Regions from separate parts of the Nocardiopsis oceanisediminis genome, predicted to be linked through region 4. Evidence: riboswitches for the same ligand, from Rfam matches in the RefSeq annotation. Region 4 holds a riboswitch; each other region holds the start of a gene.
What was found. Region 4 has a riboswitch for cobalamin ahead of cobN (cobaltochelatase subunit CobN). Riboswitches for the same ligand answer to the same signal wherever they lie in the genome.

Region 1 (7,554 bases), 2.1 Mb from region 4:
CTCAGCGGAGGGGCGGAGCGGTGTCCGGCGGGTTTCCGCGGGCGCCGGGTGACGCGGCCGGCGGGACGGCGGAAGGGGGCGACGGATGACCGACGTGCAGCAGGAGGACGCAGAGTCGCAGACGGGTGACGATGAGCTGCTCTCGCAGGTGCGCGGGGGCGATACCGCGGCCTTCGGAACGCTGTGGGAGCGGCATGTGGACGCGGCCCGCGGCCTGGCCCGGCAGCTGGTCCGGGGCGAGGCCGAGGCCGAGGACGCGGTGGCGGACACCTTCACCCGGGTGCTCGACGTGGTGCGCCGCGGCGGCGGCCCCCGGGACGGCTTCCGCCCCTACCTGCTCACCGCGCTGCGGCACTGCGTCTACGACCGGGCCCGCAAGGACCGGCGGCAGGTCGTCACGGACGACATGGAGCGCTTCGACAGCGGCGAGCCGTTCGTCGACCCCGCCGTCGAGGGGCTGGAGCGGTCGCTGATCGCGCGGGCCTTCCTCTCGCTCCGCCCGGACTGGCAGTCGGTGCTCTGGTACACCGAGATCGAGGGCATCAAGCCCGCCGAGGCCGCCGGGATCCTCGGCCGCGACCCGAACACCGTCGCCGCGCTGGCCTACCGCGCCCGCGAAGGGCTGCGCCGCGCCTACCTGCAGATGCACCTGGCCGGCGGGGCGGCGGCGGAGAGCTGCCGCCCGGCGCTGGAGCTGCTCGGCGGCTACGTCCGCGGCGGGCTGGCCAAGCGCGACACCAGGACGGTCGACCGGCACCTGGACGAGTGCTCCCAGTGCCGCGAGGTCTACGCCGAGCTGATGGACGTCAACGTCGGGCTGCGCGGGCTGGTCCTGCCGCTGTTCGCCGGCCCGGTCGCCGCCGGGTACCTGGCGAGCCTGCCGGGCGGAGCCGCGCTCGGCGGCGGCTGGTGGGGGCGGCTGCCCAAGCGCCAGCAGCAGGCCGCGGCCGCCGGCGGCGCCACCGTGGCGGTCGCCGCCGCGGCCGCGCTGGCCCTGGTCAGCAACGAGGAGCAGGTGCCCCCGCCGGAGCCGCCGCAGGCCGCGGCGCCGCAGCAGCCCGCTCCGCCGCCGGCCGCCGACCCGCCCGCGGATCCCCCGCGGCCCCTCCGGCCGACCCGCCGGCCCCGCCCCCCGCCGCGCCGCAGCAGCAGCCCCCGCCCCCGCCGGCCGAGGAGCCGCCCCCGCCGCCTCCGGAGGAGGAGCCCCCGCCGCCGGAGCCGCCGGAGGAGGAGCCGCCCCCGCCGGAGCGGCCCGCGCCCCCGGAGGAGGAGCCGCCTCCGCCGGAGGTCCCCGAGCCGCCGGACCCCCCGGAACCGCCGGAGATCCCGGACCCGCCGGCGCCCCCGGAGATCCCGGAGCCGCCGGTCTGGCCGGAGTGGCCCGAGTGGCCGGGCTGGCCGGACTGGCCGGACCGGCCCGAGACGCCCCGGCCGCCGGGATGGGTCGAGCGGCCGTCCGACCCGCAGTGGCCGGACCCGCCCGAGCCGCCCGGGGCCCCGGACGCCCCCGAGGTGCCGGAGGTCCCCGGCGCCCCCGGCGCTCCGGAGGAGCCCGCGGTGCCGGGACCGCCGGCCGGCGGCTGACCGGGCCACCGGGTTCCGCCGGGCCCCGGGCGCACCGGCGCCGCGGGCCGGGGCGCCGCAGCCCCGGCGGGGCACCGGTTCCGGCCCGCGGAACGGTTCCCGGAGCGGCCGTGAACACGCGGTTCGCGATACCGACTCGGGCACTCGGCACGCAAACCGGCACAGACTTGGTTAGGCTGTGGCCCGGCCTTTTCACGGGCCGATGCCGATCGCTGGACAGACCCGGTGCGGGAACACCGGCTCCGGGGTGCCGAACAACGGAAGGAGCGGTGTCGGGTGGATCGCAGCGCGCTGTTCGTCGACGCCGGCTACCTCCTCGCCGACGGTGCGATGGCGGTGCACGGGACCCGGAACCGGGATTCCGTGTCATGGGATTACGCGGGCCTGGCCCGGCTTCTCGAAGAGGTCGCGCGGGACCGTACGGGGCTTCCACTGCTGCGGTGCTACTGGTACGAGGCGACGGCGGACGGCCGTCGCAGCCAGGAGCAGGACGGTATCGCGGACATCCCCGGAATCAAGTTCCGAGCCGCACGCATCCGTCCGGGCAGACGCGAGGGAGTCGAGAGCTATGTCCAACGGGATCTGACCACGCTCGCCCGGACCGGGACGCTCTGCGAGGCGGTCCTGGTCAGCGGGGACGAGGACATGGCCCAAGTGGTCGCCGACGTGCAGGACCTCGGGGTGCGGGTCACCGTCGTGCACGTCTCGGTGGAGGGCAACTGGACCATCTCGCGGGCGCTGCGCCGGGAGTGCGACGACCTGATCGAGATCGGCGCGGGACACCTGCGCCCCTACGTCACCCTGCTCTCCGGGGCGGCCGCCGCCGAGTCGGCGGCGGAGACCACCGCGCCGCTGGCCAACGGGCACGGCCGCTCGGCCCCCGAGACCGAGCGCCGGCCGGTCACCGCGAGCCCGGAGTCGGAGCGGGTGGAGCCGGCGCCCCCGGCGGCCCCCGCCCCCGGCATGGAGCCGGTGTTCGCCGGGACCGGAGCCCAGCAGCCGATGAACGGCAGCGCCATGGACCAGCTGCGCGCCATGCGGCGCAGCATCGCCCAGCAGCGCGGCGGCGACCACCTCGCCCCGCAGGCCGGGGCGGAGCCGCCGCGCTCCGCGTCCGGGCCGATCGACGCGAACGGCTTCCCCACCGGGCCGCGCGCCTCGCACGCCCCGTCCGCCACCGGTGCGCACCAGAGCCTCCGCGACGCCTCGCCGGGCGCCTCGGCCACCGGTGCGCACGGCGGCTTCGCGGCCTCCTCGGCGACCGGGCCGCAGCCGGCCTACGGCGCTCCGCCGCAGCCCGTGCCGCAGCAGCCGGTGCAGCCCGCCCAGCCGCCGCAGCAGGCGCAGACCGGGGCGCACGCGCCGATGGCCGCTCCCGGCCACCCGGCGGGCCCGCGCCACCAGCAGCCGGCCGGCTACGAGCACGAAGCGCCGCCCGGCAGAGCACCGGCCCCGCCGGACCCCCGGTACGGACCGACCACCGGGGAGAACCCGGGTTTCGGAGGGGGTACCGGGCCAAACCCTACTTTTGGGACCAGTACGGAGGGTGACTCCCCGCGGGGAGGCGCCCCGGGGGTCCGCCCCCCGGACGCTACTGGTCCCAGGCTCCGACCCAGGGTCCAGCACGGGCCCTACACCGATCCCGTCCCGAGCGCGGACTACGCGGGGGCGTCGGCCGCGCGGACGATCGAGGAGGCGGTGAATGTCGCGCGCCGAGAGGGGAACGACTTCGCCGAGTCCATCGCCCGCGACGCGCCGGCGCTGTGGCTGGAGGCGGTGCTGGTGCGCCGCCCCCGGATGCCCTCGGACCTGGAGGCGCGGCTGCTCCAGGGCTCGGCGCTGCCGATCGACTACCTGCTCCGCGACGAGGTGCGCGAGGCGCTGCGGCAGGGGTTCTGGGAGGCGCTGGAGCGCGCCCGGGAGTGAGCGCGGCGCAGCGGTGAGCACCGAGGGAGGCTGGCAGTGACCCGAGTGACGACGGCCGATCTGGACCGCCTGGAATTCCGGGCCGTCCAGTCCGGCGACCATGCAGAGGTGGCGGCGGAACTCCTCGGGCTGGCCGACAGCGTGGACGCCGACAGCGAGATCTCCCGGGCCGAGCTGTTCGTCCGGGCCGGCGAGCAGTGGGAGATGGCCCAGGAGTTCGAGCTCGCCGCGCGCGCCTACCGGCGTGCCATCGACGACGGCGGCATCACCATCATCGACGCGCGCGCCCTGCTCGCCGGGGCGCTGCTCGAACTGGACCTGGTCGACGACGCCTACGCCCAGCTGGAGCGGCTGCGCGCCGAGGGGCCGCGCAACCTGCCCACCTACATCCACATCGCGGAGACCCTGCAGGCGCACGGCGACCTGAAGGCCGCCCAGTCGTGGGCCACCCTCGGCGTGGAGCGCTTCCGCCACCAGGACGTCTCGCCCTACGTGCACGACCTGCTGATGGAGCTGCTCCGGATCCGCTACCGGGTCCGGGTCGACCTCGGCCTGCCCGAGGACGCCCTGGACCGGATGCTGGACTGACCCGGCCCGGTCCGGCCGGGCCGCACTGAGAGGTCCGCAACATCCGCGGCCGCCGCCCGGCGGGTCCGCGGCGCCCTCCCGTCCCCGCCCCGCAGGGCCTCAGGCGGCCAGGGAGCGGCCCAGGGCGTAGGCCTCGGGCAGGCTCCGCCCGGTGTAGGCGGCGGTGGCGAGGGCGGCCACGTGGTGGTCCCCGTTGACCGACACCGATCCGCCCACGTGCCCGAAGAGCGGCGCGTCGGAGAGCGAGTCGCCGTAGGCGGTGCACATCTCCAGCGGGATTCCGGCGGCGGCGCGCGCCTCCTCCGCGATGCGGACCTTGTCCTGCGGGCGTAGGATGCGCTCCGGGTCCGGCGGTCCGGGGAAGGGCGGGTCGGGGAAGTCCGAGGCGACGATCTCGTCGAAGCCGAAGGCGTGCAACCGGCGCGCGTAGAACCCCGGGGAGAGCGTGATGACCAGGGAGCGCTCACCGCGCTTCCGGATGTCGGCGCAGACCTCGGCGATCCCCTCCAGGAACGGGCTGCCGGCGAACGCCTCGTCCACGTGCTCCTCGGTGAGGTGCCCCCAGAGCGAGAAGAGCTCCGCGGCGAAGCCGCGGCTGTCCAGCTCGCCTGCGGAGAAGCGGTGCTCCAGCTCGGTCAGCCGGGGCCCGGTCCCGGTGACGCGGGCGATCTCCAGGGGGGCGCTGGTTCCGTGCAGCAGGGTGCCGTCCAGGTCGAAGATGTGTAGTCGCGTCATCGCGCGGAGCTTATCTCCGCAGCGCGTTGCGGACAACGGCCGGAGCGGGCGCGTCGCATGTGAAACACGGCTATCTTGCGGTGGTCGCGCTCGGGTGCCACCAGATGTAGTATCTCTTCCACTGGTGGTTCACCTGGGGCGGATGCTCCGGGTGGGGCAAGAGGGAACCCGGTGGAACTCCGGGACTGCCCCGCAGCGGTAAGCGGGAAGCGGCGCGCCGGCCCCCGGGGGGAACCGGGCGGCGCGCTTCCGAAAGTCGCCACGGCACTGGGCGCTCAGGCTCCCGGGAAGCGGCGGCGAGTAGGCCGGACGGCGCTCAGCCGGACGTCGCCCGCGAGTCCGAAGACCTGCCACCGGTGTGCGCCCGGCGCACAACGAAACGGGGCCTCGTGGGCGGGCCGCCGTGGGCATAGGGGGGCTCGACGGTCGTGGGCGCTCCCCTGGTTCGCGCGCTCCGGCCTTCGGAACCCCAACCGGTCGACGACTACCTGGTTGGAGCGAGCAGATGACCCTCGACACCGAGCCCGTCGCGGTTCCGGAGGCGAACAGCCCGGACCCGGCGGAGCGGATCGGCGACGTGGTCCGCGAGGCGAGCACCGGACTGGCCGGGGTCAGCCCCGAGGCGGTCATCGCGGAGGCGCGCAAGGGCCTCTACCCGGGCATCACCGACGAGGAGCTGGAGCTCGCGCTGATCATGGCGGCGCGCAGCCACGTCGAGGAGGACCCCGACTACTCCCCGCTGGCCGCCCGGCTGCTGCTCGGCGCGCTCCGGCGCGAGGCGCTGACCTTCATCTCCGGGGCGGCGGACTCCGCGAGCGAGGGCGAGATGGCGCTCCGCTACGCGGACTACTTCGCCGGCTACGTGGCGCGCGGCGTGCAGCTGGAGCAGCTCGACCCGCGGCTGGAGAAGTTCGACCTGGCCCGGCTGGGGGCCGCGCTCCGCCCCGAGCGCGACCTGCAGTTCACCTTCCTCGGCATGCAGACCCTCTACGACCGCTACTTCCTGCACAGCGAGGGCACCCGCTACGAGCTGCCGCAGGCGTTCTTCATGCGGGTCGCGATGGGCCTGGCGCTCAACGAGGACGACCGGGACGCCCGCGCCGTGGAGTTCTACGAGCTGCTCTCCTCGTTCGACTTCATGGCCTCCACGCCGACCCTGTTCAACTCCGGCACCCGCCACTCCCAGCTGTCGTCCTGCTTCCTGACCACCGTCGACGACGACCTGCAGTCGATCTTCAAGGGCATCTCCGACAACGCCCTGCTCTCCAAGTACTCCGGCGGCCTGGGCAACGACTGGACCCCGATCCGCGGCATCGGCGCCCGGATCCGCGGCACCAACGGCCAGAGCCAGGGCGTGGTCCCGTTCCTCAAGATCGCCAACGACACCGCGGTCGCGGTCAACCAGGGCGGCAAGCGCAAGGGCGCGGTCTGCGCCTACCTGGAGACCTGGCACATCGACATCGAGGAATTCCTCGACCTGCGGAAGAACACCGGCGACGAGCGCCGCCGCACGCACGACATGAACACCGCCAACTGGGTGCCGGACCTGTTCATGCGGCGGGTCGAGGCCGGCGGCCAGTGGACGCTGTTCTCCCCGGACGAGGTGCCGGACCTGCACGACCTGTACGGCAAGGCGTTCGCCGAGCGGTACGAGGCCTACGAGCGGGCCGCCGAGGCCGGCGAGATCAAGGTGTTCCGCAAGGTCCCCGCGGTCGACCTGTGGCGGCGCATGCTGACCATGCTGTTCGAGACCGGCCACCCGTGGATCACCTTCAAGGACCCGTGCAACCTGCGCTCGCCGCAGCAGCACGCCGGCGTGGTGCACTCGTCCAACCTGTGCACCGAGATCACCCTGAACACCAAGGCCGGCGATGAGGTGGCGGTCTGCAACCTCGGCTCGGTCAACCTGGCCCAGCACGTCGAGGGCGGCCGGCTGGACACCGAGCGGCTGGAGCGCACCGTGCGCACCGCCGTCCGGATGCTGGACAACGTCATCGACGTGAACTTCTACACCATCCCCGAGGCGGAGCGGGCCAACATGCGGCACCGCCCGGTCGGCCTGGGTCTGATGGGCTTCCAGGACGCCCTCTTCGAGCTGCGCCTGCCGATGGGCTCGCAGCGGGCGGTGGAGTTCGCCGACGAGTCGATGGAGCTGATCTCCTACCACGCCATCGCGGCCTCCTCCGAGCTGGCCGCCGAGCGCGGCTCCTACGAGTCCTTCGAGGGCTCGCTGTGGAGCAAGGGCGTGCTCCCGCTGGACTCGCTGCGCACCGTGGCCGAGGCCCGCGACGGCGACCTGGACGCCAACTACTCCTCCCGGCTGGACTGGGACTCGCTCCGGGAGAAGGTGCGCACCCAGGGGATGCGCAACTCCAACGTGATGGCGATCGCGCCGACCGCGACCATCGCCAACATCACCGGGGTGAGCCAGTCGATCGAGCCGATCTACCGCAACCTGTTCGTGAAGTCGAACATGTCCGGCGACTTCACCGTGGTCAACCCCTACCTGATCCGCGACCTCAAGGCGCGCGGCCTGTGGGACGCCGACATGGTCACCCAGCTCAAGCTGCACGACGGCAGCCTCGGCCCGATCGCCCGGGTGCCCGACGACCTGAAGGAGCTCTACGCCACCGCGTTCGAGCTCGACCCGACCTGGCTGGTGGACGCCGCGGCCCGCCGCCAGAAGTGGATCGACCAGGCGCAGTCGCTCAACCTGTACAT
Region 2 (7,554 bases), 3.0 Mb from region 4:
CGGTCCGCTGGTCGGCGCCAACATCGGCAAGACCAAGGCCGTCCCGGAGGAGGAGGCCGCGGCCGACTACGCGGAGAGCGCCCGCGCCTTCGCCGGCCTCGCCGACTACCTGGTGGTCAACGTCAGCTCGCCGAACACCCCGGGGCTGCGGAACCTGCAGGCGGTGGAGCACCTGCGGCCGCTGCTGGGCACGGTCCGCGAGGCGCTGGACGGCGAGGGCGCCACCGACGTCCCGCTGCTGGTCAAGATCGCACCGGACCTGGCCGACGAGGACGTCGACGCGGTCGCCGACCTGGCGCTGGAGCTGGGCCTGGACGGGATCATCGCCACCAACACCACGATCTCCCGGGACGGGCTGGCCACCGGCCCGGAGGCGGTCGAGGCGGCCGGCGCCGGCGGGCTCTCCGGCGCCCCGCTGAAGCGCCGCTCGCTGGAGGTGCTGCGCCGGCTGCGCGCCCGCACCGGCGACGGCCTGGTGCTCATCGCGGCCGGCGGCATCGAGACGCCCGAGGACGCCTGGGAGCGCATCCGCGCCGGGGCGACCCTGGTGCAGGGCTACACCGGCCTCATCTACGGCGGCCCGCTGTGGCCGCGCCGGATTCACAAGGGCCTGGCCCGCCTCACCCGCCGGGCCGGCCTCGCCTCGGTCGCCGACGCCGTCGGCACCGACGCCCCGGCCGCCGGGAAGGCCTGAGCCCCGCACCCGCCGGCCGGTCCGGGGCGCCCGCCGGCCCCCCGGGGCGGCCGGCCCGCTCTCCCCGCCCGGCACCCGGCGGCACCGGGGCGCCGAGGAGGCCCCGACACGGCGAAGGCCCCGCCGGGGCGGGGCCTTCGGTGCGGATCCGGGTCAGCGGGCGGAGGCCGCCGGGGCCGGGAGCTCGGTCTCCAGTTCGGCGCCGAGGAGCGGGCCGGACAGGTGCGACGGGCGGATGCGGACGCCGGTGACCCGCTCGGCCAGGGCCAGTACGGCGGCGGCCGGGTCGTCGGGGCCCTCGCCCGCCTCGTCCAGCAGGCCCACCGAGGCCATCTCGGCGGTGAGCGCGTCCGGCCGGGTGCCGCGGCGCCGGGTCGGGGTGCGGGCGTCGAAGAAGGTGCGCAGCACCCCGCCGGCGACCCAGCGGAACTCGTACCGGGCGTCCATCCGGACCCGGACCGAGACCAGCTCGGTCTCGGCCGACAGCGAGCGGTAGCAGTCCGGTCGGACCGCGCGGCAGCCGGTGGGCTCGACGATCACGGTCCAGCCGTTCACGCAGAGCGCGTGCGCGGTCTGCGGCGGGCGGCTCTCGCTGCACAGCCCCGCCTCCAGGGCGTCGGCGATGGGCAGCATCCGCAGCCGCTTCGGCGCCGCGCCGAGCCGCTCCAGGCACTCGGTCTTGCCCAGGCCCCGGACATAGGTGAGGCAGAACGCCTCGGCCAGGTCCGGCTGGGACTCTTCGAACCAGGCGTAGTCTGCCGCGAGGGCAGCGGCCATCGACCTCTCCCTTCCCCTCGGGGCGGCCCCCTCCTGAGGGGCGCTCCCCGTTGGCGGAACGGTTGCGGAGTCCTTGCCGGTTCCCCGGCGCAGCAGCGGAAGAAGGGCCACCTCAGGCCACCGCCTCTCGGACGGGATGCGGCGCGAGCGGCATCCGCGCGAAGTGCGTGTTCATGCCCACGGCGAACCACCATACGCCGCCGCGGGGACTCTCTTCACACGTGACGGCCCGCTCGCGCCGTCATCTGGACCACATCGTGGCCGGAGCGTGATCGGGGAGGGCGCCCTTGCCCTCCGCCCCCTCATCCTTCCCCGTTCGCGCCGCCGCCACCGTTCCCGGAGGAGCCGCTAGTCGCCCTTTCCGGTGACGGCTTCCTCACCGTCGAAGTACTTCTCCCCGGGCTCGGTCTCGCCCAGCAGCTGGGAGACGGTCACCATGGTGAAGCCCTTCTCGTCCAGCCGCTTCAGGATGTCCGGCACGGCGTCGACGGTGGTGCCGTGGATGTCGTGCATCAGGATGATCGCGCCGGGCTCGGCGCCCTCCACCGCGCGGTCGGCGACGACCGAGGAGTTCCGGTCCTTCCAGTCGTTGGTGTCGACGCTCCAGATGATCTCGGCCATCCCGAGGTCCTCGGAGACCCCGGCGACGGTGTCGTCGGTCGCGCCGTAGGGCGGGCGCATCAGCTCGGGGCGGTAGCCGGTCTCCCGGTCGATCAGCCCGCTGACCGAGGCCAGCTCCTCGCGGACCTCGTCCTCGCCGATACCGGTCAGGTCCGGGTGGCTCTCGGTGTGGTTGGCGATCTCGTGCCCCTCGGCGTACTCCCGCCGCACCGTCTCCGGGTTCTCCCGGACCGGCTCGCCGGTGAGGAAGAAGGTGGCCTTGGCGCCGTACTCGTCGAGCTCGTCCAGGAGTTCGGGGGTGCGCCCGCCGGGGCCGTCGTCGAAGGTGAGCGCGATGCACTTGGCCTTCGGGTCGGAGCAGTCGACGTCGGGGGAGACGGGCGAGGGCCGGCCGGGGACGTCGCCGGCGGCGCCGTCCTTGGGCGCGGCCGCCTCCGCCTCCAGCTTGAAGTCGCGGGTCACCGCGGTGGCCGCGGCCTGGGCCCGCTCACCGAGGTCGGACAGGAGCGGCTCGGCCTCCTTGCGCGGCACCACCGCGTGCACCCGCCCGTCGCCGGCCGGGGCGAGCTGGCCCTCGTCGAACTCGACCACCAGGTCGCCGTCGGGGTTGAAGCCGATCGAGTCGTACATCCCGGCGATGGGGTAGAGGTCGGCGGTGTCCACGTCCTGCTCGCCGAGGATCCCGGCGACCCGCTCGTGCAGCTCGCCCAGCTCCTCGTCGCCGGCGAGCAGCTGGGTGGAGTAGGCGGTGGCCCCGGTGCCGGCGTCGTACCAGTAGGTGGCGTGGCCGGTGCGGGTCCCGTCGGAGTCCTTCTCCTTCTGCTCCAGGCGGACGCCGAGCACGTCGCCGCCGGCGGCGGTCAGCGCCCCGGTGACGGTGAGCGACTCGGCGCCGGGGACGGCGTCGGCGAAGTCCTCGGCGGCGCGGCCGGTGATCCGGCCGAGCTCGTCGGCGAACGGGCCGGCGCCGCCCACCGCGGGGTAGGAGATGTCGACGGAGACGTCGCCCCGCTTCTCCTCGGTGTGCTTCTCGTCGAGGTCGGCGACGGTCTCCGGGTCGACCTCGGTGAGCCGGTCCGGCTCACCGGAGGGCTTTTCGGCGGGGGTCTCCTCACCCCCCGAGGTGTGCTCACCGTCGGAGGGGCTGCAGGCGGTGAGGGCGAGCACAGCCGCGGCCGCGGCGCCGATGAGGGCGCGGCCGCGGGGGGATTCAGGGACGGAGCGGTTGCGTAGCACCTGAAATCGTCTTTCGCATATATCGGGCCAACCGGACTATACATAGGATGATCGCATCCGAGGGTCAGTTCGGTTCGACGCTTCGGTAATGAGAGGGGAAAAACCGGCGTGCCGTCTTCCAGGGGCGGAGGGGCGGGGTGCGGGCGCCCGGGACCCACCCCCCGGTATCGGGCAACGGCGTCCCTATACTGACAGCTGCGGTCGGTACGCGCACGGTGGATCACTGTGGGCGTCGAGAGAGGGAACCCGGTGCGAATCCGGGACTGCCCCGCAGCGGTGAATGGGAACGAAAGCCGTCAACAGCACTGGGTGCCGAGCACTTGGGAAGCGGCGGCCGGTAGGAGAACGCGCCCGGAGGGCGCGGAGCGCCCATGAGTCCGAATACCTGCCGACCGCCCGCGGGCGCGACCGTGCCCGCGGTGGTCGGCGCGTCCCGAGGGAGGACACGCGGACGGTGCCCGGTCGGGGCGCGCTCCGCCGCGCCCGCCTCCGGCCGTCCGCTCCTCCGGACGGCGTCGTCGGCCTGCCAAGGCTGTTCGACGAGGGAGAGAAGAAGCCACATGCGAACCGAGCGCACCCGCGGCGGTGAGGCCGGATGACCGCCACCGCCCACGGCTACCCGCGCATCGGCCCCGACCGCGAGCTCAAGCAGGCCTGTGAGTCCTACTGGGCCGGCCGGAGCAGCGCCGCCGACCTGGACGCCGTCGCCGCGCGACTGCGCCGCGACGTCTGGCAGGACTTCCGCGCGGCCGGGGTCGACGAGATCCCATCGAACACGTTCTCCTACTACGACCACGTTCTCGACACCGCGCTGCTGTTCGACGCGGTTCCGGAGCGGTTCGGCCCGGCCCCCGAGGGAGAGGGGGCCGGCGCGGACCGCGCCGCCGAGCTGAAGCGCTACTTCACCCTGGCCCGCGGCTCGGACGACACGCCGCCGCTGGAGATGACCAAGTGGTTCGACACCAACTACCACTACCTGGTCCCGGAGCTGTCCCCGCAGACCCGGTTCCGCCTCGCCGGGACCAAGCCCCTCTCCGAGTACAACCAGGCCAAGGGGCTGGGCATCGAGACCCGGCCGGTGCTGGTCGGCCCCCTCACCTTCCTCCTGCTGGCCAAGCCCGCGGCGGGCGCCCCGGAGGGCTGGAGCCCGCTGGAGCTCCTGGACGGGCTGGTCGAGGCGTACGGCACGCTCCTCGGTGAACTCGCCGCGGCCGGCGCCCGCCAGGTCCAGCTGGACGAGCCGATCCTCGCCACCGACGAGGGCCGGGAGCGCACCGCGGAGCTGGAGCGGGTCTACTCCGCCCTGGGCGGCCGCTCCCGGCGCCCGGAGATCACCGTCTCCACCTACTTCGGGTCGATCGGGACCGCTGCCCTGGAGGCGCTCAAGCGCACCCCGGTGGAGCGGATCGGGCTGGACCTGGTGGCCGGCCCGGAGGCCGCCGACGAACTGGCCGCCGTCTCCGGCCTGGGCGACAAGACCCTGGTCGCCGGGGTGGTCGACGGGCGCAACGTGTGGCGCACCGACGTGTCCGCCGCGCTGGCCCGGCTCGGCCCGCTGCTCGGCCTGGCCCGCGAGGTCGTGGTGAGCACCTCCTGCTCGCTGCTGCACGTCCCGGTCGACCTGGACGCCGAGACCGACCTGGACCCGGCGATCCGCGCCCGGCTCGCCTTCGCCCGGCAGAAGCTGGACGAGGTGGTCCTGCTCGGCCGCGCCCTGTCCGCCGACGACGAGGCCACCGCCGCGGAGATCGCCTCCGCGCGCGCCGAGCTCCCCGAGCCGGAGGGCTTCCGCGACCCGCAGGTGCGGGCCCGCCTGGACGCCCTGGGCGAGCTCCCGGTCCGCAACCGGGAGGAGCGCTGGAGCGGCGGCGGTGAGCGGCAGGTGCTGCCGACCACCACCATCGGCTCCTTCCCGCAGACCGCGGAGATCCGCAAGACCCGGTCCGAGCACCGGGCCGGGCGGCTCAGCGAGGAGGAGTACACCGCCCGGATGCGGGCCGAGATCGACTCGGTCATCGCGCTCCAGGAGGACATCGGCCTCGACGTGCTGGTGCACGGCGAGCCGGAGCGCAACGACATGGTGCAGTACTTCGCCGAGCGGCTGGGCGGCTTCGTCACCACGAAGAAGGGCTGGGTGCAGTCCTACGGGTCGCGCTGCGTGCGCCCGCCGATCCTCTACGGGGACGTGCGCCGCCCCGAGCCGATGACGGTGGACTGGGCCGTCTACGCCCAGTCCCGCACCGGCAAGCCGGTCAAGGGCATGCTGACCGGTCCGGTGACCATCCTGGCCTGGTCCTTCGTCCGGGACGACCAGCCGCTGGCCGACACCGCCCGGCAGGTGGCGCTGGCCCTGCGGGACGAGGTCTCGGACCTGGAGCGCGCCGGCATCCGGCACATCCAGGTCGACGAGGCGGCGCTGCGCGAGCTGCTGCCGCTGCGGAAGCAGGACCGCCAGGCCTACCTGGACTGGGCGATCAGCGCGTTCCGGCTGGCCACCTCCGGGGTGGGCGCCAGCACCACGGTGCACACCCACATGTGCTACTCGGAGTTCGGCCGCATCGTCGGCGCGATCGAGGCGCTGGACGCCGACGTCACCAGCGTCGAGGCGGCCCGCTCGCACATGGAGCTGGTGGACGACCTGGAGCGGGCCGGCTACCGCAGGGGCATCGGCCCGGGCGTGTACGACATCCACTCGCCCCGGGTGCCCTCGGTCGAGGAGATCGAGGAGGCGCTGCGCAGCGCGCTGCGCGCGGTCCCGGCCGACCGGCTGTGGGTCAACCCCGACTGCGGTCTGAAGACCCGGGGCTACACCGAGGTCGAGCCGGCGCTGCGGAACATGGTCGAGGCGGCCCGCCGGGTCCGCGCCGACCTGCCGGCGCAGGGCTGACGGACCGGGCGGCGGCCGCGGGGCATCCGGTCCCGCGGCCGCCGCCCGGACACGCGGACACGCAGAAGGGGCGCGGGCCGAAGCCCGCGCCCCTTTCCGCTGCGCGCCGGTGCCGCCGGGCGGCACCGGGGTCCGTCAGGAGCCGATCAGCCCCAGCGACTCGTCGCCCAGCGAGTTCATCATGCCCTCGACGTCGTCGAACTTGAGCGGCGCCGGAGCGTTCTTCGGGGCGTCGTAGGCGTTGCTCTCGGTGAACTCCACCTCGACGTTGATGTTGCCCTCGCGGATGAGCACGGTGGCCACCGAGCTCTTGGTGCCGGCGATCTCCTGGGTGGCGAAGATGATCGCGGCCTCCTCGCCCAGGTTCAGCTCCTCGTTCTCGTGCACCTTGGTCGGGATGATGTCGCTGCTCTCATCCGTGGCGTACTCGACGTTCTCCTGGAACTGGGTCTTGGCGCCCTCGATGGAGTCGGACCCGCCGTAGGGGACCTGGTACTGGACGCTGACGTTGGCGTAGCCGTCGCCGCCCAGGGACTCCGCGGTGTACATGCACGAGGAGGAGGTGTCGGTCAGCGACTTGCTGCCGTCCTTGAGGCCGTACTCGCCGGCGGTGGCCTCGGAGAAGGCCGAGCAGGGGTCCTCGGGCAGCGCGTACGGGGGCTCGCCCTTGGGGCCGCTCGCCTCGCCGCCGCCCTCGGTCGTCTCCTCGGTGGTCTCCTCGGGCTTCTTGGAGGGGTCGGCCGCCGTGCCGCCGCCCTCGCCGCCGCCGCTCTCGCCACCGCGGATGAGCATCACCACGACGGCGACGACCAGCAGCAGGATGACCACGCCGCCGCCGATGACGATCCACATCCCGGCGCTGCTCTTCTTCGGCGGGGGGTAGCCCGGAGACCCCATCGGGGCACCGGGGCCGCCCGGCCCGTAGGGCGGGGGCTGTCCGGGGCCACCGGAGTACATCGGCTGCGGCCCGCCGGGAGGACCGGGCTGGCCGGGCCCGCCGGGCTGACCCGGCTGGGGGCCGGTGCCGTAGGGGGACTGGAAATGGGGCTGGCCATGTCCGCCGCCCTGCGGTGGCTGGCCGTAAGGTCCGTTGTCGCTCATTGCTCCCCTCGCGCCCTGCGTATCTGAACGGTTCGTGAGACGCGCATGGGCGCGTTCATGGTTCCCTGCGATCGGAAGGCGGCCCCGCGGCGCTCTCACCGGCGGACCGGGCGGCCGACCGCGGTGCCCGCCGAAGCGGCACCGGGTTCGAAATCCTAGCGTCCGCCGGGATGGCCCTCGGTGGGTGCCTCTGTCCGGACGTCAGTGCATCGTCACCGTTTCGTGGCGATTCCGTACT
Region 3 (7,554 bases), 4.6 Mb from region 4:
GCGCGATGCCCGACGCCGCGAGGGCGACCAGGATCACCGCGATGCGGCTGACCCAGACCAGGGTGAGCGCCGAGGCGTCCCGCTTGACGAACGCCCGGTACCCGTCCTCGGTCAGCGCCGAGGCGGCGACCAGCAGCTGGGAGTCGGCGGTGCTCATCACCGCGGCCAGGATCGCGGCCAGCAGCAGGCCGGCGACCCACGGGTTGAGCAGCGCCTGGATCAGGGCGGGGAACACGTTCTCCGCGTTGGGCAGCTCCTCCTCGAAGCCGAAGTAGCGGAGGCCGACGAAGCCCATCACCACGGCCATCAGCATCGCCGAGACCGCCCAGGAGACGCTCACCCCGGCGGCCTTGCGCACGTCGCGCACCGAGCGGATGCCCATGAACCGGGCGAGGATGTGCGGCTGGCCCAGGTAGCCGAAGCCCCACGCCAGGCCGGAGACGACCACGACCGGGGCGAGCACGCCGCCCAGCGAGAACTCGCCGGCGCCGCTGAAGCCGCCCAGCACGGAGAGCTCGCCCCCGGTGCCCACCGAGGGGTCGGAGACCACGGTGACGACCGCGACCACCGGCACGATGAGCAGGGCCAGCCACATCATCACGGCCTGGATCACGTCGGTGTAGCTGACCGCGAGGAACCCGCCGAGGAAGGTGTAGAGCACGATGATCGCCATGCCGGCGAGCACCGCGATCGAGCCCGGCATGTTGAAGACGTCCTCGAACAGCCCGCCCATGGCGACCAGGCCGGAGGCCACGTAGAAGAGGTAGAAGGCCAGGATGAGCACGGCCGAGACGCCGCGCAGCAGGCCGGTCCGGTCGGCGAACCGGTTCTCCAGGTAGGAGGAGAGGGTGAGCGAGTTGGCCTCGTCCCCCGAGCGCGCGTCCCTGGCGCGCTCGGTGTAGACCCGCAGCCGGCCGGCGATCACGATCCAGCTGCCGGCGAAGCCGAGGGCCAGGCCGACCGCGATCCACGCCTCTCCGAGGCCGGACAGGTAGATCGCACCGGGCAGGCCCAGCAGCAGCCAGCCGCTGAAGTCGCTGGCGTTGGCGCTCAGCCCGGCCACCCAGCTGTTCAGCCGGCGGCCGCCGAGTACGAAGTCGGACAGGGAGGTGGTGCGCTTGTAGACGTAGAGGCCGATGCCGACCATCACTACGAAGTACACACCGAAGGTGACGCTCGACGCCAGCAGCGATTCGCTCACGGTGCTCCTTCCTTCATCTCAGGTTTCCTCTTCGGTCTCCGCATCCTGTCCCCGTTCACCTGCGTGATCAATGACCGATATGTACTTCATCACCGGTTCGAGACATGCCCGTCACATTCCTTGACCATCATTGGCGCCTCGTCTAGGACCCGGGTGTCCTTTTTGGCCGATCCGACATACCCCGGGCGCCCTCTGATCAGGAGCGGCCACTAGCCTGGGAGGGCGACGGGAACCAGGAAGTCCGGTGCGAATCCGGCACGGTCCCGCCACTGTGACCGGGGAGTCGAACCCGCATAAGGCCACGGCGCAGCGCGCTGGAAGGCCGGGGGAGGCGCTGATCCGGGAGTCAGGAGACTGACCCGTCGCGATCGTCGACCAGGGGCGCGGACCCCGGGGGGACGGGCGTCTCCGGTGCCGCCGCGATGTGCGCCCTTTGTACGCCTCGACCACCGGCGCCGTGCCCGGATCCCGGAGAGGACCCGGACGTGCACCAGGAATCCCCCATCCCTTCCCCGGCGGGCCGCCGCGCGGTGCGCCGCACCGCGCCCGCACTCGCCTGCACCGCGCTGCTCGCCGCCGCCGGCTGCGGGGGCGGCGGCGAGCCGGCCGGGCAGGCCGCCCCCGACGAGGGCTACCCGGTCACCGTGCAGGAGTGCGACCGCGAGGTCACCGTGGACGCCCCGCCGGAGCGGGCGGTCACGCTCAACCAGCACACCACCGAGATCATGCTGGCCCTGGGCCTGGAGGACCGGATGGTGGGCACCGCGTACCTGGACGACGCCGTGCTGCCCGAGTACGCCGACGCCTACGAGGCCGTTCCGGTCCTGGCCGAGCAGTACCCCTCGTTCGAGGACCTGCTCGCCGCCGAGCCCGACTTCGCCTACGCCGGGTTCGCCTCCAGCGCCTTCGCCGAGGACGAGGGCCGGGGCCGCGAGGCCCTGGAGGACGCCGGGATGACCACCTACGCCAGCATCGAGCAGTGCGCCGACCAGGTCACCATGGAGACGGTGGCCACCGAGATCACCAACATCGGGAAGATCTTCGGGGTGGAGGACCGGGCCGAGGAGCTGGTCGCCGGCATCGAGGAGCAGGTCGCCGGGGTGGAGAAGGCCCTGGAGGGCACCGAGCCGGTGGACGTCCTGGTGGTGGACAGCATCGACGGCACCGTCTTCACCTCGGGCGGCGCCGGCATCGGCACCGAGATCATCGCGCACGCCGGCGGCCGGAACGTCTTCGACGACCTGGACAAGGTCTTCGCCGACGTCTCCATCGAGCAGGCCGCCGACCGCGAGCCGGACGCGATCCTCATCTACGACTACGGCGAGGTCTCCGCGGAGGAGAAGAAGGAGGCGGTCCTCGCCGACCCGACGCTGGCCGGGACGCCCGCCGTCGAGGAGGAGCGGTTCGCGGTGCTGCCGCTGACCTCCTCCGTCGTCGGCAACCGGGTGGGCGGCGCGGTGGAAGAGGTCGCCGAGCAGCTGCACCCGGACGCGTTCTGAGGCCCCGGTGAGCACCGCCCCCGCCACCACCGCCGGCCGCGCCGCGCGCCCCTCACCGCGGCGCGGCCCGGTGCCGCTGCTCCTGCTGCTTCCGCTGCTCGCCGCCGCGGTCCCGGTCGCCGCGACGTTCGGCATCATCACCGGGTCGGTGGACGTCTCCTTCGCCGACACCTGGCGGATCATCGCCCACCAGGCCTTCCCCGGCCTGGTCCGGCCGGACTGGCCGCCCGCGCACGAGGCGATCGTGACGGTCGCCAGGGCGCCGCGGGTGGTGCTGGCCGCGCTGGCCGGCGCCGGGCTGGCCGCGGTCGGCGCGGCCCTGCAGACCCTGGTCCGCAACCCGCTCGCCGACCCGCTGCTGCTCGGCATCTCCTCCGGAGCGACGCTCGGCGCGGTGCTGGTGGTGGTCACCGGGGCCTCCGTGCTCGGGCTGTTCACCCTGCCGCTGACCGCGTTCCTCGGCGCGCTGCTGGCACTGGTCACCGTGTACGCCCTGGCGCAGGCGCGCGGCCGGATGACGGTGACCAGGCTGATCCTGTCCGGGGTGGTGGTCGGGCAGCTGTGCGGCGCGCTGGCGAGCCTGTCCATCATGCTCTCCGGCGACCCGCACGTCGCCAAGCAGGTGCAGCGGTGGACCCTGGGCGGCCTGGCCGGGACCACCTGGCAGACGCTGCCGGTGGTCGCCGCCGCGGTGCTCGCCGCGCTGCTGGTGATCGCCGCCGCGGCCCCGGCGCTCAACGTGCTCCAGCTGGGCGAGGAGACCGCGGTGGGCATGGGGCTGAGCGTGCACCGCTTCCGCGCGCTGATGTTCGCGGCGACGTCCCTGGCCACCGGGGTGCTGGTCTCGGTGTGCGGCCCGATCGGCTTCGTCGGGCTGATGATGCCGCACATCGCCCGGATGCTGGTCGGCTCCGACCACCGCCGGGTACTCCCGGTGGCGATCCTGCTCGGCGCCTCCTTCATGATCCTCGCCGACCTGGCGGCCCGGGTGCTGGCCGCGCCGGAGGAGATCCCGATCGGCATCCTCACCGCGCTGTGCGGCGCCCCGTTCTTCCTCTGGCTGATGCGCCGGGACGCCCGCAAGGGGGGACGGAGGCTGGTCTGAGCCGCGCCGCGGATTCCGCGGCCGGGGTCCGCGACGCATCCGATACACCGGCTTCGCTTCTTCTTCGTTCCCGGGTCTCCCGCCGGTACCGCCGCGCCCCTACGCTCACGGGGCCGCCTCGACCGCCGACCGGAAGGACGCCTCCCCGTGGCCCCCGACATCTCCCGCCGCCGCCTGCTGGGCGCGGGCGCGGCCGCCGCCGGCGGCGCCGCGCTGGCCGCCTCCCCGTTCTCGCTGCTCCCGCCGTCGCTGCGGGCGGCGCTGGCCGAGCCCGCGCCGCCCGGCGGCCTGGACTCGATCGAGCACGTCGTGCTGCTGATGCAGGAGAACCGGAGCTTCGACCACTACTTCGGCACGCTGCGCGGGGTGCGCGGGTTCGGCGACCGGAACGCGGTGCGGCGGCGCGACGGCCGCCCGGTGTTCGAGCAGGGCGGCGAGCTACTGCCGGTGCTGCCGTTCGCGGTGCGCGGGGCGGCCGAGCGGCAGCGCGAGGAGCTGCAGTACATCGGCGACCTGGACCACTCCTGGGGCGGCGGCCGCCGGGCCTGGAACGGCGGGTGGATGGACGGCTGGGTGGCCGCGAAGACCGCCGCGACCATGGCCTACTACGACCGGGAGGACATCCCCTTCCAGTTCGAGCTGGCCGACACGTTCACCGTGTGCGACGCCTACCACTCCTCCATCCACACCTCCACCAGCCCCAACCGCAACCACTGGGTGAGCGGGTGGACCGGGTTCGAGGCGAACGGGAAGCGCGCCGTCGGCAACGACGCCTACGACGAGGCGGGCCACCCCGGCTACGAGTGGACCACCTACCCCGAGCGCCTGCAGGAGGCCGGCGTGACGTGGAAGGTCTACCAGGAGTGGGACAACTTCACCGACAACAACCTGGAGTACTTCGCCCGGTTCAAGGCCGTCGCCCGCAAGGCGCTGGAGAAGGCCGGCGGCCACCCCGGCTTCGGCGCGTTCTACGGCGAGCTGGCCGGCCTGCCCGAGGACGAGCAGGAGGCGCACCTCGCCGAGCTGGCCGAGGGGGTGGAGGGGCTCTCCGCGGAGGAGCGCGAGCTGTACGACCGCGCCCTGCACCGCGGCCGGCCCGGCGGCCTCGCCGACGCGTTCCGCGCCGACGTCGAGGCCGGGAGGCTGCCCAAGGTCAGCTACCTGGTGCCCAGCGCCCAGGACTCGGAGCACCCGGGCGCCTCCTCGCCGGTCCACAGCGCCACCGTCACCTACCGGATCCTGGACGCGCTGGCGTCCTCCCCGGAGGTGTGGAAGAAGACCGCGGTGATCATCTCCTTCGACGAGAACGACGGCTTCTTCGACCACGTTCCGCCGCCGGTGCCGCCGCCCGGCGAGCGGGACGAGTACTGGGACGGCACCCCCACCGGCCTGGGCGTCCGGGTGCCGCTGCTGGTCGTCTCGCCGTGGACGGTCGGCGGCTACGTCTGCTCGGAGGTGTTCGACCACACCTCGCAGGTGCGTTTCCTGGAGCGGCTGACCGGGGTGGAGGAGCCCAACGTCTCCCGCTGGCGGCGGACCGTCTGCGGCGACCTGACCGGCGCCTTCGACTTCTCCGAGGGGCGCCCGCAGCCGGCCGTGCAGGAGCCCGGCCCGATCCCGGAGTTCACCCGGCGCTGGCGGCCCCGCCCGCCGAAGGAGCAGGTGATGCCGGTGCAGGAGGAGGGCCGCCGCCCGGCCCGGCCGCTGCCCTACCAGCCCGACGCCCACGGCCGCTACGACGCCGGCGCGGGAGCGGTGCTCATCACGGCCGCGAACACCGGCACCTCCAGCGCGCACTTGGCGCTCTACGGCTACCGGGGCGAGTTCGACGCCCCGCAGCACCGCGACATCGCCCCGGGCGCCGAGGACGGCCCGTGGAAGGCGCCGGTCCCCGGCGACGGCTACGACCTGCTGCTCACCGGCCCCAACGGGTTCCGCCGCGAGTTCACCGGCTCGGCCGCCGCCGACGCCCCGGGCGGCTCCGCCCGGGTGGAGAGCCGGATCGAGGCCGAGGGCCGCAAGGTCCGGCTCACCCTGGGCAACGACGGCGATGCGGACCTGGCCTTCACCGTCACCCCGCAGGGCCACTCCGCCGAGCGCGGCGCGAAGGAGAAGGAGGTCTGCCTCTCCCCCGGCGCGGAGAAGACGCTGACCTGGCCCGCCTCCCCCACCGAGGGCTGGTACGACCTCGCCGTCACCCTGGCCGGCGACGACGCCTTCCTCCGCCGCCTGGCCGGCCACATCGAGAACGGCGGGGAGAGCGTGAGCGGCTGACGGCCCCGGGGCGGCACCCGTTCCGGCACGGCGAGGGGCGTTCCCGGCCTGTGCACAGGTGAAGGACGCGCTCGGCGCACCGATCGGCCTGTGCGGTCCGCCCGGCCTTCCGCCCGCCCCGCCGCCCCCGCCGCATCCGCGAGCCGGCCGCGCGGGAGGGGGGCGGGGCGTCAGGCCGCGGCGGCCAGCCGGGGCGGGGCGGCGGCGCGGCAGGTGTTGAGGATGACGTCGGCGACCGCGGCCGGGTTGTCCTCCATCGGGATGTGGCCGCAGCCGAGCAGGCGCACCTGCCAGGCGTGCGGGATCGCGCCGATCACCCGCTGGACCGCGCGGACCGGCAGCACCCTGTCGTCCTCGCCCCAGGCCACCGTGGTCGGGCACCGCACCACCGGGCCGCCGCCGAAGCTGTACCGGACCACCTCGGGGGCGAGCCGGGTGTAGGCCGAGCCCCGGGTGACCACGGACGGGTCGAGCCGCGCCATGTCGCCGCGGGGGTCGCGGACGCTGCCGTGCAGCGCCAGCGTGGTCAGCGCGCGCACCGGGCGGCTGTCGATCAGCGAGGTCCAGACCCGGGCCGGCACCCGGGTGGCCACGTGCATCCCGCCGACCAGGATCCGCGAGCCGAGCATCTCGGCGCCGCGGGTAAAGCCGATCGGGGAGAGCGCGGTGACCGAGGAGGCGAGGCCGCGGGCGCCGAGTTCCAGCGCGACCGCGCCGCCGAGGGAGTTGCCGGCGATGTGCGGGCGCTCCACCCCGGCGTCCGCGCACCAGTCCGCGACCGTGTCGACCAGCGCGGAGATGCCGAACGGCCGCTCCGGGTCGGGCGCCGCCGACTGCCCGAACCCGGGCAGGTCGAGGGCGTACACCTCGTACCGCTCGGCCAGCGAGCGCAGCACCGGGTCCCAGGCCTGGCGCCGGTGCCCGAGCCCGTGCAGCAGCACGAGGGGGTCACCGCCGCCGTGCCGTTCGTAAACGATTCCCCGGAAGTCCATAAACAAACGGTCTACCCGAGATAACGATCCGGTGCCACACCTTCCGGAGAATCGGAGCCCCGTGCGGGCCGGACCCGCCCCCGCTCCCCCGCCGGAGCCCCGCATCGGGCGGCCAGTGTGGCGTCGGTCACTCCAGTGCGCGCTCCCGGCGCCGATCCCCACCGGCCGGTACGGGCCACCGGCCGGCTCCGGGCCGCTCCGCTCTCCCGCACCGGGACCCGTTCCCCCAGGTCGGATCGGCCGTCCGCTCCGGCGCCCGGGAAGGCCCGCCCCGCAGTCGGTCCGGTGCCGCCTCGGGAGCCCTTGGGCGGCCCCCTACCCCTCCTTATACTCCCGGCATGTTCGACTCCCGGCATCTGCGCACCTTCCACGCGGTGGTGGACAAAGGGTCCTTCTCCGCCGCCGCGCGCGAGCTGGGGTACACCCAGCCCGCGGTCAGCCAGCAGATGCGCGCGCTGGAGCGGACCGCGGGCACGCCGCTGT
Region 4 (7,554 bases):
GGGACCGCCCTGCGGGTGGCGGTGGTGCGCACCCCGCGGATCAGCAACTTCACCGACGTCGACGCGCTCACCGTCGAACCGGGGGTGGACGTGCGGTTCGCCACCGCCCCGCACGAGCTGGACGGCGCCGACCTGGTGATCCTGCCCGGCAGCCGGGCCACCGTGGCCGATCTGGACTGGATGCGCGGGCGCGGGCTGGACGCCGCGGTCGCCGACCGGGCCCGCCGGGGCCGCCCCGTGCTGGGCATCTGCGGCGGCTTCCAGATGCTCGCCCGCACCATCACCGACGAGGTGGAATCGGGGGCCGGGACCGTGCCGGGGCTCGGCCTGCTGCCGGCGGCGGTCCGCTTCGCGGCGGAGAAGACCCTGGCCCGGCCGCGCGGCACCGCCTACGGGGAGGACGTCCGGGCCTACGAGATCCACCACGGGCGGGTGGAGACCGACTGGTCCGACGCGGCGGCGCCCGAGCCGTTCCTGGACGGCTGCCGGAGCGGAGCGGTGTGGGGCACCACCTGGCACGGCGCCTTCGAGAACGACGGGTTCCGCCGCGCCTTCCTCACCGACGTCGCCGCCGCGGCGGGGAGCGCGTTCCGCCCCGCCCCCGGCACCGACTTCGCGGCCGCCCGCGCCGCCCGCCTGGACGCGCTGGGCGACCTGGTCGCCGAGCACATGGACACCGGTGCGGTGCTGCGCCTGCTGGAGCGGGGCGCCCCCGCAGGCCTCCCGGTGGTCCCGCCGGGCGGGCCGCGCCGGCGCTGACCCCCGGGGGGCCGGGAGGGCGGCCGCCGGGCCGCCCCGGGCCGGGGCTGTGGACGACGGGCTGTGGACGGGCGGTGGCGCTCCGTCGCGCGGCGGCCTAGCGTGGTACCCGACCGGTGGCGGACCGGGTGGGAAGAGGGCCGAGCGCAGCGCGGACAGGGGCCCCGACGAGAAGGACGCCGCCGCCGGGATCCGGCCCGCAGGGCCGGAGCACCCCTGCTCCTTCCATCTTCGGAGGCCCCCTGTGACCATCACCGGAACCGACTGCACCGCCGACCGCACCGACGACCGCACCGACGGCCCCGCCGCCTTCCCCGGGGCGGAGGGCGCGCCGCCGCACCGGGTCGTGCTCGACCTGGACCCGATGACCCGGGCCGAGCTGGAGCGCGCCGCGGGCGGCCGCTCCGTCGAGGCCTACCTGTACATACTGGCCGGGCGCTGCGCCCGGTGGAGCGAGATGCGCGACTGGCTGATCCACTTGGAGGCCTGCTACGGCCCGATCCCCGCGGAGGCCCTGGAGCGGCTGCACCGGAAGATGCTCGGGCTGCGGCCGGCGGCCGGGTCCGGGGCCGCGCTCGGCGTCGCGTTCACCGGCGAGGAGCTCGCCGCGCTGAAGGAGGCCGCGGACGGCAGGGCGCTCGCCCCGTTCGTCCGGGAGGTTGTGCTGGACCGGCTCACCGCGGCGGCGCAGGATACCGCCGAGCCCCGGCCGGACGGGGGGTGAGCCTTCCCGCCGCCCCGGGCCGAGGCTCTCCCGGCGGCGCCCGGTCCGCCGGCCCCGCCGGGAGGCCGCGGGGCCCGGCGGCGGTACCGGGGCCGCGCCGGGCTAGGCGGCGAGCGAGCGGGCGTAGTTCACCTGCTGGGCGACGTTGGCGCCGGTGGCCCTGCCCAGGGCGGGGACCATCGTGGAGTGGTACGTTCCGCCGCCCTGCACGGTCACCTGGATGTAGCCGGTGACCCGCTCCTCCTTCACCAGCAGGAACAGCAGGCCGAGCAGGCAGGTCCACCAGAAGACCAGGATCGCCACGATGATGGCCCAGACCGGGGTGGTCTTCTCCACCCGGGACATGTCGGTGACGGTCCATACCGACCCCTTGATCGGGAACCGCCCGGCGGGGGTGATCACCTCGGTCTGGGTGACGGCGATGTCGCCGATGGTGGTGAGCGTCGGCCCGCCGGCCGGGGCCGGGGCCATCGGCGCGTCGTAGCCGCCCGCCTGCACGGGGACGATCTCACCCGAGCTCTGCGGGGGCGGCCCGTACACCGGTCGGCCGTAAGGGTCGGTTCCTGGGGGCCGCTGATAGGGGTCGCCGGCCCCGGAAGGGGGGTGGGGGTACTGGGTCATGCGCTGATTGTCGCAAAGCGCTCGGCCTGATGGGACCCGCTCGGGAAAGGCGTTCCGGCGGCCGGAGGCGGGCCGGGACAGGGCCTCTGCGAAGATGGGGCGGTACGTGCCGCGAAGGAACACGGTGCCCCGGATGGCGGGGCCTGGCCGGATCCGGCCTGGAAGCCGTGGCTGTCCCGCAACTGTGAGGGAGGAGCGCCCCCGGAAGCGCGCCACTGCCGGCACCGCCGGCGGGAAGGCCCGGGAGGCGCGGCGAGCCCCGAGCCAGGAGACTTCGCGGCGCGCGAGCATCCGATCGGCACCGGGGCGCGGACCCCGGAACGACACGAAGGACCGAGTGTGGCCACCATTCTGCTGCTGTCCACCGCGGACACCGAGCTCCTCGCCGCACAGGCGGCCGAGGCCGGGTACCGCACCGCGAACCCGGCGCGGACCCCTGCGGGCGAGGTCCCCGCGCTGCTGGAGGGGGTCGACATCGCGGTCGTGCGGCTCCTCGGCGGAACCGAGTTCTGGCCGGAGGGCATGGCCGCGCTGCGGGCCGGCGGCGTTCCGCTGGTGGCCCTGGGCGGTGAGGCCGCGGTGGACGCGGAGATGATCGCGGCCTCCACGGTCCCCGCCGGGGTGGCCACCGAGGCCCACGCCTACCTGGCCGAGGGCGGGGTGGAGAACCTGCGCCAGCTGGCCCGGTTCCTCTCCGACACGGTGCTGCTCACCGGGGACGGGTTCGCCCCGCCGGAGAAGATGCCCGAGTACGGCCTGCACGAGCGGCCGCGCCGGGAGGGCGCGCAGGCGGCAGGCGCGCGGCCGGTGGTGGCGGTGGTCTTCTACCGGGCGCACGAGCTGTCCGGCAACACCTCCTTCGTGGACGTGCTGTGCGACGCGATCGAGGAGGCCGGGGGAGAGCCGCTCCCGGTCTTCTCCGGCTCGCTGCGCGGGCTGGACGCGGAGAACGCCCCCGGCCTGTTCGAGCTGCTCGGCCGGGCCGACGCGGTGGTCACCACGGTGCTGGCCGCGGGCGGGGCGGTCGCCGCCGACGCCAGCGGAGGCGGCGACGAGGACGCCTGGGACGCGGGCGCGCTCGCCGCGCTGGACGTGCCGATCGTCCAGGGCCTGGTGCTCACCTCCACCCGGGAGCAGTGGCAGGCCTCCGACGCGGCGCTCACCCCGATGGACGCCGGCATGCAGGTGGCCATCCCGGAGTTCGACGGCCGGCTGATCACCGTCCCGTTCTCCTTCAAGGAGCCGGCCGAGGGGTCGGCTCCGGTCTACCGGGCCGACCCGGAGCGGGCGGCCAGGGTGGCCGGGATCGCGGTCCGGCACGCGCGGCTGCGCGCGGTGCCGCCGGCCGAGCGCCGCCTGGGCGTGGTGCTCTCCTCCTACCCCACCAAGCACTCCCGGGTCGGCAACGCCGTCGGGCTGGACACCCCGGCCTCGGCGGTCCGGCTGTTCCGGCTGCTCGCCGAGCGCGGGTACGACCTCGGCCCGGACGACGCGCTGTGGCGCCGCCCCGGGCCCGGCGAGGACCGCCGCGAGGACGACGGCGATCCGCTCATCCACGCGCTGATCGCGGCCGGCGGGCACGACGTGGAGTGGCTCACCGAGGAGCAGCTCTCCGCCGCCGGCGCCCGGGTGCCGCTGGAGGACTACACCCGCTGGTTCGAGGCGCTCCCCGCCGGGCTGCGCGACTCCATCCGGGAGCACTGGGGCGAGCCGCCGGGCGAGCTGTACGTCGACGACTCGCGCGGCCGCCCGGAGATCGTGCTGGCCTCGCTCCGCTTCGGCAACCTGGTGCTGATGATCCAGCCGCCGCGGGGCTTCGGCGAGAACCCGATCGCCATCTACCACGACCCGGACCTACCGCCCTCGCACCACTACCTGGCCGCCTACCGGTGGCTGGAGGGATCGCGCGAGCAGGGCGGCTTCGGCGCCGGCGCCGTGGTGCACCTGGGCAAGCACGGCACCCTGGAGTGGCTGCCCGGCAAGGGGCTGGGGATGGCGGCCGAGGACGCCCCGGACGCGGTGCTGGGGAACCTCCCGCTGGTCTACCCGTTCATCGTGAACGACCCGGGCGAGGGCACCCAGGCCAAGCGGCGCGGGCACGCCACCGTGGTGGACCACCTGGTGCCGCCGATGGCGCGCGCCGACACCTACGGCGACATCGCCAAGCTGGAGCAGCTCCTCGACGAGTACGCCCTGGTCAGCGACCTGGACCCGGACAAGGCGCCGGCGCTGCGCGCGCAGATCTGGACGCTGATCAAGACCGCCGAGCTCCACCACGACCTGCACCAGGAGGACATGCCGGGCGAGGAGGAGTTCGACGACTTCGTCATGCACGTCGACGGCTACCTGTGCGAGATCAAGGACGTGCAGATCCGGGACGGCCTGCACGTGCTGGGCGCGGCCCCGGAGGGGGAGGCCCGGGTCAACCTGGTGCTCGCGGTGCTGCGGGCCTCGCAGGTGTGGGCGGGCGCGGCGGGCGCGCTCCCCGGGCTCCGCGCGGCGCTGGCCCGCCGCTTCGGCCTGGAGGAGAAGGCGCTGCTGGCAGACCCGGGCGCCCGGATCGAGGTGCCCAAGGAGCTCGCCGCGCTGGAGGACGGGCCGGCCCGCACCGCCTCGGACGCGGTCGACCTGCTGGAGGCGGTGGCCCGCCGGCTGGTGGAGGCGATGGAGGAGGCCGGCTGGGAGGCCGGGCGCGCCGAACCGGTGGCCGCCGGGGTGCTCGGCGGGGCCGCAGGCGGCGAAGAGCGGGCCGCTTTCGCCGATGCGGTCCGGGTGCTGGTCTTCGCGGCCGAGGAGGTGGTGCCGCGGCTGGCCGCCACCGGCGCCGAGATCGACGCGGTGCTGCACGCCCTGGACGGCGGGCACGTCCCGGCCGGGCCCTCCGGATCGCCCACCCGGGGCCTGGTCAACGTGCTGCCGACCGGCCGCAACTTCTACTCGGTCGACCCCAAGGCGATCCCCTCCCGCAACTCCTGGGACGTGGGCCAGGCGCTGGCCGACTCGCTGGTCGCCCGGCACCTGGCGGACACCGGCTCCTACCCGCGCTCGGTCGGGATCACGGTGTGGGGCACCGCGGCGATGCGCACCCAGGGCGACGACATCGCCGAGGTGCTGGCGCTGCTGGGGACCAGGCCCACCTGGGACGACGCCTCCCGGCGGGTGACCGGTTTCGAGATCGTCCCGCTGGAGGAGCTGGGCCGGCCGCGGATCGACGTCACACTGCGCGTCTCCGGTTTCTTCCGGGACGCCTTCCCGCACGTCATCGGGTTGATCGACGACGCGATCAGCGCGGTGGCCGGGCTGGAAGAGCCGGAGGAGTCCAACTACTGCCGGGCGCACGCGCTCGCCGACCACGCCGGCCACGGCGACTGGCGGCGCGCCACCACCCGCATCTTCGGGTCCAAGCCGGGCGCCTACGGGGCGGGGCTGCTGCCGCTGATCGACGCGCGGAACTGGCGCGACGACGCCGATCTCGCCGAGGTCTACGCGGTGTGGGGCGGCTACGCCTACGGGCGGGGGCTGGACGGAGCCGAGCGCCGCCCGGACATGGAGGCGTCGTTCCGCCGGATCGCGGTCGCGGCGAAGAACCAGGACACCCGCGAGCACGACATCGTCGACTCCGACGACTACTTCCAGTACCACGGCGGGATGGTCGCCATGGTGCGCCGGCTGACCGGGGGGTCCCCGGCCGCCTACATCGGCGACTCCGCGGTGCCGGACCAGGTCAAGACGCGGACCCTGGGCGAGGAGACCCGCCGGGTGTTCCGGGCCAGGGTGGTCAACCCGCGGTGGATCGCGGCGATGCGCCGGCACGGCTACAAGGGCGCGTTCGAGCTGGCCGCCACGGTGGACTACCTCTTCGGCTACGACGCGACGGCCGGCGTCGTCGACGACTGGATGTACCGGACGCTCGCCGAGACCTACGTGTTCGACCCGGAGAACCGGGACTTCCTGGAGGAGTCCAACCCGTGGGCGCTGCGCGGCATCTCCGAGCGGCTGCTGGAGGCCGCTGAGCGCGGGCTGTGGGAGGAGCCGGAAGAGGAGCTGCTGGAGCGGCTCCGGGAGACCTACCTCCGGATGGAGGGGGAGCTGGAGGGCGACGACTGACCCTCCCCCCGCCGGGCGGGGTAGCCGATCGCATCCGGGAGGCGCAAGAACCCTGGGGTGAACCGGGGTGGCCGCATGCGGCCACCCCGGTTCGCTGTGCCTCCGGTCACATCCGGAGCGGCGGGACGGCCGGTGTTACCGCTGGTAGCGGCGCGGGTCCCGGGCGGCGGCCGGCCCCGGGGCCGGGAGAGGGGGCGGGAGGGGGCCGAAACAGGGAACATGAAAGTCTTTCGCGAAAGCCGCGGGCGTGCGTAATCTGCCGACGACGCGTCGTGCACGACCCCTGTGATCCCCCGCCGATCGAGGTGCGACTCCCCATGGCACACCACGTTCGACGCAGGACCGCCGCCGCGCTGGCGGTCATCTGCGCGACCTCACTCGCCGCCCCGGCGGCCGCAGCGGACGGACCGGACGCCGCGGCCCTGATGGCCGCGGTCGAGGACCACTGCGGCGAGAACGGCTGCCACGACATCATCCCGCCCGGCCAGAACGGCAACGCCACCCTGGTCGAGATCCTGGGCAACCAGATGTTCGGCACCCGTCCGGCGCACTCCTCCGACCAGCTGGACATGTACGACAACCTGCTCCACGACTACGAGGGGCTGGACGACGCCGGACTCGACTCCTACTTCATGGACGCCTCGTTCGGCGTCGCCGAGGGCGACGTCGGCAGCGAGTACAGCCCGCGCGGAGACGTGACCATCATCCGCGACGACTCCTACGGAGTGCCGCACATCTACGGCGAGACCCGCGAGGGGACCATGTTCGGCGCCGGGTACGCCGTCGCCGAGGACCGGCTCTTCCTCATGGACGTGCTGCGCAACCTGGGGCGGGGGGAGCTCACCCCGTTCGCCGGCGGCGCCGAGGGCAACCGCTCCTTCGAGCAGATGCTGTGGCGCACCGCCCCCTACACCGAAGAGGACAAGCAGGCCCAGATCGACCGGGTCGCCGCCTCCGGTGAGCGCGGCGCCCAGGCGCTGGCCGACGTCGACTCCTACATCGAGGGCATCAACGCCTACATCGACGCCTCGCAGGACCGCAACGACTACCCCGGCGAGTACGTGCTGACCGGGCACAAGAACGCGGTCACCCAGGAAGGCGAGATCGAGCACTTCAAGCCCACCGACATCGTCGGCATCGCCTCGATGGTCGGCGCGCTGTTCGGCGGCGGGGGCGGCGGCGAGGTCCAGTCCGCCGTCATCAGGCTCGCCTTCCAGAACCAGTACGGCGCGGAGAAGGGCGCCGAGCTCTGGCAGGACTGGCGGATGGAGAACGACCCCGAGGCCACGGTGACCGTGGACGGCGACTTCCCCTACTCCGGGACCCCCGAGGACCCGGTCGGC

Region 1: linked by a shared signal. The riboswitch ahead of J0910_RS00600 (ribonucleoside-diphosphate reductase subunit alpha) and the one ahead of cobN (cobaltochelatase subunit CobN) in region 4 are both predicted to bind cobalamin.
Region 2: linked by a shared signal. The riboswitch ahead of metE (5-methyltetrahydropteroyltriglutamate--homocysteine S-methyltransferase) and the one ahead of cobN (cobaltochelatase subunit CobN) in region 4 are both predicted to bind cobalamin.
Region 3: linked by a shared signal. The riboswitch ahead of J0910_RS29745 (ABC transporter substrate-binding protein) and the one ahead of cobN (cobaltochelatase subunit CobN) in region 4 are both predicted to bind cobalamin.

The regions. Positions count from the first base shown of each region.
Region 1 is NZ_JAFMZJ010000001.1:73,280-80,833, reverse strand. It holds gene J0910_RS00620 (sigma-70 family RNA polymerase sigma factor) at 86-1,759, shown strand; gene J0910_RS00615 (NYN domain-containing protein) at 1,861-3,510, shown strand; gene J0910_RS00610 (hypothetical protein) at 3,547-4,098, shown strand; gene J0910_RS00605 (HAD family hydrolase) at 4,198-4,833, opposite strand; cobalamin riboswitch at 4,942-5,202, shown strand; gene J0910_RS00600 (ribonucleoside-diphosphate reductase subunit alpha) at 5,339-7,554, shown strand, end outside.
Region 2 is NZ_JAFMZJ010000001.1:5,199,826-5,207,379, reverse strand. It holds gene J0910_RS22760 (quinone-dependent dihydroorotate dehydrogenase) at 1-694, shown strand, start outside; gene J0910_RS22755 (DUF6461 domain-containing protein) at 848-1,471, opposite strand; gene J0910_RS22750 (polysaccharide deacetylase family protein) at 1,820-3,328, opposite strand; cobalamin riboswitch at 3,514-3,735, shown strand; gene metE (5-methyltetrahydropteroyltriglutamate--homocysteine S-methyltransferase) at 3,924-6,215, shown strand; gene J0910_RS22740 (DUF3558 domain-containing protein) at 6,351-7,067, opposite strand.
Region 3 is NZ_JAFMZJ010000001.1:6,795,445-6,802,998, forward strand. It holds gene putP (sodium/proline symporter PutP) at 1-1,201, opposite strand, end outside; cobalamin riboswitch at 1,388-1,578, shown strand; gene J0910_RS29745 (ABC transporter substrate-binding protein) at 1,687-2,700, shown strand; gene J0910_RS29750 (FecCD family ABC transporter permease) at 2,708-3,805, shown strand; gene J0910_RS29755 (phosphocholine-specific phospholipase C) at 3,953-6,079, shown strand; gene J0910_RS29760 (alpha/beta fold hydrolase) at 6,250-7,071, opposite strand; gene J0910_RS29765 (LysR family transcriptional regulator) at 7,410-7,554, shown strand, end outside.
Region 4 is NZ_JAFMZJ010000001.1:2,163,787-2,171,340, forward strand. It holds gene J0910_RS09750 (cobyric acid synthase) at 1-759, shown strand, start outside; gene J0910_RS09755 (hypothetical protein) at 1,004-1,483, shown strand; gene J0910_RS09760 (hypothetical protein) at 1,586-2,104, opposite strand; cobalamin riboswitch at 2,219-2,379, shown strand; gene cobN (cobaltochelatase subunit CobN) at 2,444-6,211, shown strand; gene J0910_RS09770 (penicillin acylase family protein) at 6,529-7,554, shown strand, end outside.